DNA from 3 places in the Candidatus Enterococcus clewellii genome. Region 1 is predicted to be linked to each of the others. Evidence: predicted binding sites of a transcription regulator. Region 1 holds the regulator's gene; each other region holds the start of a gene.
The links. Region 1 encodes CtsR, which represses protease genes until heat stress. Its sites were predicted from a motif close to TTGGTCAAAAAAGGTCAAANA; they were not measured.
Positions count from the first base shown of each region.

Region 2: clpB (ATP-dependent chaperone ClpB) is a predicted target of CtsR. The motif match lies at 817-837, and genes of this name have one in related genera.
Region 3: A5888_RS19005 (ATP-dependent Clp protease ATP-binding subunit) is a predicted target of CtsR. The motif match lies at 1,144-1,164, and genes of this name have one in related genera.

Region 1 covers NZ_CP147247.1:2,593,513-2,595,789, forward strand. Annotated here, with positions in the region: gene A5888_RS12345 (ATP-dependent Clp protease ATP-binding subunit) at 1-1,043, opposite strand, end outside; gene A5888_RS12350 (CtsR family transcriptional regulator) at 1,046-1,513, opposite strand; gene A5888_RS12355 (MerR family transcriptional regulator) at 1,695-2,156, shown strand; gene A5888_RS12360 (MBL fold metallo-hydrolase) at 2,143-2,277, shown strand, end outside.
Region 2 covers NZ_CP147247.1:985,982-988,258, reverse strand. Annotated here, with positions in the region: gene A5888_RS04630 (hypothetical protein) at 121-597, shown strand; gene clpB (ATP-dependent chaperone ClpB) at 1,031-2,277, shown strand, end outside.
Region 3 covers NZ_CP147247.1:4,062,282-4,064,558, reverse strand. Annotated here, with positions in the region: gene ptsP (phosphoenolpyruvate--protein phosphotransferase) at 1-131, opposite strand, end outside; gene A5888_RS19015 (phosphocarrier protein HPr) at 131-397, opposite strand; gene A5888_RS19010 (hypothetical protein) at 564-746, opposite strand; gene A5888_RS19005 (ATP-dependent Clp protease ATP-binding subunit) at 1,228-2,277, shown strand, end outside.

The DNA.
Region 1 (2,277 bases):
ACACGAGCAAATCTTCGTTCCAATGCAGAATCCTTCTCAATGTATTTTTGGTATTCGTCCAAGGTCGTTGCACCAATTGTTTGCAGTTCACCACGAGCCAACGCTGGTTTCAGAATATTCGAAGCATCGATTGCACCTTCTGCTCCACCAGCACCAATCAAGGTATGCAGCTCATCAATAAATAGAATAACCTGACCATCCTGATAAATTTCATCAATGACCTTTTTCAGTCGGTCTTCGAATTCCCCACGATATTTTGTACCAGCTACCAATGCACCCATATCCAACATCATCAACCGTTTTTCATGCATTGCTTTTGGCACTTCACCATTAACGATTTTTTGCGCTAATCCTTCAGCGATAGCTGTTTTACCTACACCCGGTTCTCCAACTAGAACAGGATTATTCTTTGTCCGTCTGCTCAGAATTTGAATGAGACGCCTTACTTCATCAGAACGTCCTACGACTGGATCGAGATTGTTTTCTCTTGCTAACTTCGTTAAATCTCTTGCTAAAGAATCCAATGTTGGTGTACCACCTTTTGGCGCCCCACCTTTTTGATTCTTTCTCTTATTCCCAGACATTGCCATTTGAGGATCATTGACTCCAATTTTTTTCATCAGCAATTGTCTGATCTTGATTAAGCTCAAGCCTAAATTTACTAAAATACGTGACGCGAGAATATCTTCATCTCTCAACAAGCCCAATAACAAATGTTCCGTCCCAATATTTGGTGCACCCAAACGTTTTGCTTCTTCTCCGGAATAAGCAAAAATTTGTTTTGCACGAGGAGAGTATGGTAAATACGCACCTTTAGGGTAAGATTTCACTACACCATACCCCATTAAATGTTCAATTTCTTCTCGTATATCATTTTTGTCAACATTCAGTTGTCGCAGTGTTTTTCCTGCAATCCCTTTTGACTCAATGACTAAAGCAAGTAATAAATGCTCAGACCCTACTGATTGATGTCTGAAGTACTTCGCTTCTTCTTGCGCAATGGCTAAAACTGCCTTGGCGCTATCTGTAAATAACTCATCCATAACTATTCCTCCTCATAGCTCAAGCGTTCCAAAAAGGCATACATCAATTGAGCCCGTAAAAAATCTTCCTTAGCGCCAAATTTTCCAAGTACATTCTTACCTAAAGCCGCCAGCATAATATTTCCCTCGCGCTTTGTAACGACTTTTTCTTCATATAATTTCTGAACAAAAATCAGTGCATCTTTTTCTGACAGCTGATCACCAATAAACTTTTCAATTTGTTCCAATAGCTGTGTATTGTCTGATAATGTAACCTTAGCGATGCGAATATAACCGCCCCCGCCTCGCTTACTTTCAACCGAATACCCGCGTTGAATCGTGAAACGAGTGTTGATCACATAATTTATCTGGGAAGGGACACAATTGAATAGGTTTGCCATCTCTGCACGACGAATCTCAATCTTACTATTATCTTCCAAAATCTTCTTTAAATATGCTTCAATCAAATCAGAAGTATTTTGATTGTTCATAATATCCATCCTTCTCCCTTGACTATTACTGACCATAATTATATCGAATTTGAGCGTGTAAATAAAGGAGAAAGCTTCCTCTTTATAGAAAAACAAGGAACTTTTCAAAATAAAATCACTTTTTTTCTACTTGACCTTGGAGTTCTATCCAATGTTATCATTGCACTAGGAGGTCGATACAATGACAACAGCATGGACCATCAACGAGATAGCCAAAAGAACGGGGTTATCAAAAGACGCTATCCGTTTTTATGAAAAAGAAAAACTCATTTCTCCTAAAAGAGCGGACAATAATTATCGTATATACTCGGCTGAAGATCTTTTAAAACTAAAGTACATTTCAGTCATGAAATATGCGCACTTTTCTGTAAAAGAAATCAACAGCTTTATGGTCCTCTTCGATCAAGAGCTATCACAAGAATGCAACCAAGAAGGAATGGCCCTTCTAACCAAAAAAATCAGTGATTTAGAACAAATCATACAACACTATCAGTCGATTTTAGTTTTACTGAAACAGCTTCCTTATCCTGGAACATTTCAACAACTGACTGAGGAGCTTGGAACTGGAAATGCCCGACGTTTAGACAGTTTTGTAGAACAATTATTTGATGAAATCAAGGAGAAATCACATGAAAATTATTGACCATTCAGATTCAAATGCATTACAGTTGATTACCATGCCACGCATTTTTCCAATCAACTGCTACATTATTAAAGAAAGAAACTTCTGCACACTAATCGATTGTAGTAAAAGCGGGACAGCA
Region 2 (2,277 bases), 1.6 Mb from region 1:
GCCTTTTTCAAAATTTTGATTAATTTTCTTTAACATTCCAGCGTGTTGATTTACATGAGTGGGATTTCCTTTTAAACTAGTGTTAGTTCTTATAATAACAAAAAGTGGGAGAGTGGAAGTATGAAGAAATTGAAAATGGTTATTGCAGCTGCTACTATGCTTGTTTTACTTGGTGCGTGTGGGCAACAAAAGAATAACACTAAGGAAAGTAGTGAGACGAATATGTCGACAGAACAATCAACGAACCAATCGACAAATAGTACATCTGGATCAGGGGATGAAGTATCTGAAGCTTCTGTCTTTACGGGTGTATTAGCAGAAGATGCTACTGAAACGGAAAGTGATGGCAGTATACGGATAACCTTACATGAAATAGGAGCCGTTTCCGATCCGGAAGAAATGTTGCCGAATTTTCAAAATAATGGCGTGATATTGAATGCGCAAGAAAAGCAATTAGCTGAAGGGTTAACAGTGGAGCAATTAAAATCCGGTGATAAGATTCGTTTCACATTAGCGGAATTGCCGATAATGACGATGTCGATTCCGCCTCAAATACCGGGGAATTCCATCACGTTAATTGAAAAAGTAGAAGAGTAAATAGATAGGACCGTCGATACTTAGTAAAACAAACTGAGTATCGGCAGTCTTTTTTTGCATTAACAGTGGTGCATAATCAAGCAAGAGCAAAAGAATGTACTAAATGACTTGTTTTAGTCCTGCAGACTGATTTTTATTAAGAAAGGATTTGTTACACTGGATAGCAGGGAAATCAATGATGAGCGAGTGGAAAAGAAGGATGAAAAAAAGAGTAGATAACGTTTGACCTTTACTGACCAATTGGGTATAATTTAATCATAAACATTCATTATCTTTGAATTTTATGGGAGAGAAGCTCATAATAAAATCGAAGATAGTCAAACGAAAATTTTGTAGAAGTGATAGGTTTATACTAGCTATCCCTTTGTTTAAATTGAAGAATAGGAAATGTTATAGAATGAATATAGATCACCATGTTTAGGAGGAAACCTTTATGAAGATTGAAAAAATGACTACGACTTTGCAGGAAGCAATTGCTGAAGCACAACAGATCGCTGTTACCCGTCGTCACCAGGAAATAGATATAGCTCACCTGTGGAAAATATTTTTACAGCCCAATCATTTTGTACGTAACTTTTATACGGATGCCGGCTTGGATGTCGATGCTTTTGAACGAGAGGTCGATTTGGCACTGGATGAATACCCAAGTATTGAGGGTGGAAATGTTCAGTATGGTCAGACAATGAGTCAGAATTTGTTTAGCTTGTTCAGCGAAGGGGATAAATTGAGAGAAGCCTTTCAAGATGAATTTCTTTCAACAGAAATTGTTGTATTGGCGCTGATGAAGCTGAAAAATTATCGATTGACGAAATATTTGCAACGTCAGGGAATAACAGAAAAAGAATTGAGAAAAAATATTGAAGATATGAGAGGTGGGGAAAAAGTGACTTCTCAAAATCAGGAAGAACAATATAAAGCATTGGAAAAATATGGTGTGGACTTGGTTCAACAGGTCAGAAGTGGCAAACAAGATCCAATCATTGGTCGTGACGAGGAAATCCGTGATGTGATCCGTATTTTATCCAGAAAAACGAAGAACAACCCTGTTTTGATGGGTGAACCAGGTGTCGGTAAGACCGCAATCGTTGAAGGCTTAGCGCAGCGGATCGTGCGTAAGGATGTACCCGAAAACTTGAAAGATAAGACCATTTTTTCTTTAGATATGGGTGCGCTGATTGCCGGGGCTAAATTCCGTGGAGAGTTCGAAGAACGATTAAAGGGTGTTTTGAAGGAAGTGAAAAAGAGTGATGGCCGTATCATTCTTTTCATTGATGAGATTCATAATATTGTTGGCGCAGGAAAGACGGAAGGCAGTATGGATGCCGGAAATCTCTTGAAGCCAATGCTTGCTCGTGGCGAGTTACATTTGATTGGTGCGACAACTCTTGATGAGTACCGTCAATACATGGAAAAGGACAAAGCGTTGGAACGTCGTTTCCAAAAGGTGTTGGTGAAAGAGCCGACGGTTGAAGATACAATCAGTATTTTGAGAGGCTTGAAAGAACGCTTTGAAATCCATCACAGGGTAAACATCCATGACAATGCTTTAGTTGCAGCGGCGACTCTCTCAGATCGTTATATCACAGACCGGTTTTTACCGGATAAAGCAATTGATTTAGTGGATGAAGCGAGTGCAACGATTCGAGTAGAAATGAATTCAATGCCGACAGAGTTGGATCA
Region 3 (2,277 bases), 1.5 Mb from region 1:
AAACGTTTTTCTTCAGCAGCAGTATCATCTACAGTAACTTTATTGAATGATAAGTCCGGCTGAACAAGAAGATAGGCTTTAGCAATTGCAACACCATCACTTGCGGCAATTCCCTTAAGCATCTCAGTCATTATTCAGACAGTCCTTCTTTTTTCATTGTTTCAACGATTGCAGCGATTGCATCTGCTTCGTCAACACCATCAACAGTGATAGTAACATCAGAACCTTGACCTACACCAAGAGACATAACGCCCATGATTGATTTCAGGTTAACTGATTTACCTTTGTACTCTAAGTTAATATCAGAGTTAAATTTGCTTGCTGTTTGTACTAGTAATGTAGCTGGGCGTGCGTGAATCCCTGTTTCTGCTACAACGTGAAAGTCTTTCTTTTCCATATGAATCGGTCTCCTTCGTAAGTAAAATATTTTTTTATGTTAGGGTTTTCTATCCATACATATTTTGTATAAAAAACGACCCTTTCAATTTTTAAGATTACCATTTTTTTGAAGTTGTTACAACTGTTTTCAACGAAAATTTAAGGAATCTAGTAAACCTTTTCAATTAATCTGTAAATCGATAAATAATTTTTCCGCTTAAACCAGCCTCACCAACAATTTTTTCACGATCTTCATCGTTTTTCCATGCTTCTCTGAATGTACTGAAATCCTTTTGTTCAATGACAATTTCTGAAATCGTTCCTTCCTTTAATTGTCGGATGCTATCCTCAAATGGATTTTCGGGCATAAAAGACGCCACCTTCTTTCTTTTTCTTGCTCACTCCATTCTACCAAGAGTCCATATCAACTAGCAATAATCATTCTCCATGCTTTATATTATTGCTTGCATACCTAATGGATATGCCTCAGTAAATGCCCTTTTTAAACTAAAAAAAGTTTTGGGACGTATCTATCTTATAGGAAACAGTTCTATTTGTCTAAATTCTGAATTTGAATTACCTGAGCAGTAAAAAATACGCTATCTATTTAAACAGATTCTATTATTTTTGCAACTCGAAAGGTCTGTTTCCTTTACCTAGTCCTCATTCTTTCCCATAACAAAGCGATAAAAAAATGATTGAACCTCGTTCATTTTATAGAGCCAATTACTTGATTCTATTGGAAAACGTGCTATAATATTTTCAAAGGTCAAAAAAGGTCAGTTGGTTTTTGATCTTTAATTTTGACTTAAAATTCAGTCTTACAAGTGAAAGGACGTGCATTAGTAGATGATTTGCCAAAACTGCAAACAAAATGAAGCTACAATTCACTTATACGCAAATGTCAATGGTCAGAGAAAACAGTTGGACTATTGTCAAAGTTGCTATCAAAAATTAAAAGCGCAAGCAAACAACACACAACCAACCATGTCTCAAGACCCCTTTGGGTTTGGAAGCTTAGATGATTTATACCGTTCTCTTTCTCGCCAAATGCAACAAGGAGATCAACTTGGGCAACAAACACCGCCTACACAATTTGGTGATGGCAATGGTATTAATGGCCAACCACCAAGAAAAGGTGGACAAGGGAATGGTTTACTCGGTGAATACGGAATCAATATCACTGAAGCTGCCAGACAAGGAGATATCGACCCAGTCGTTGGTCGTGACGAAGAAATCAAACGTGTTATCGAAATCCTGAATAGAAGAACAAAAAACAATCCTGTGTTAATTGGCGAACCTGGTGTGGGTAAAACAGCCGTTGTAGAAGGATTGGCACAAAAAATTATTGATGGCGATGTACCACAAAAACTATTGGAAAAAGAAGTTATTCGCTTGGATGTCGCTTCTTTAGTTCAAGGAACAGGTATCCGCGGTCAATTCGAAGAGCGGATGCAGAAGTTGATTGAAGAAATCAAACAAGCAGAAAACATCATCCTTTTCATTGACGAAGTTCATGAATTAGTTGGTGCCGGAGCAGCCGGCGATGGCAATATGGATGCCGGCAATATTTTGAAACCAGCCCTCGCTCGTGGCGAACTACAGATGGTTGGGGCGACAACTTTGACCGAATATCGAATCATCGAAAAAGATGCAGCGTTAGAACGTCGGATGCAGCCGGTACGAGTAGATGAACCAACCGTTGATGAAACGATCGAAATTCTAAAAGGTTTGCAAAAACGCTATGAAGATTATCACCATGTAAAATATACAGATGAAGCAATCAGAGGAGCAGCTTACCTTTCTAATCGCTATATTCAAGATCGTTTCCTTCCAGATAAAGCGATCGATTTATTGGATGAATCTGGTTCTAAGATGAACTTGACGATTCAAATTGCT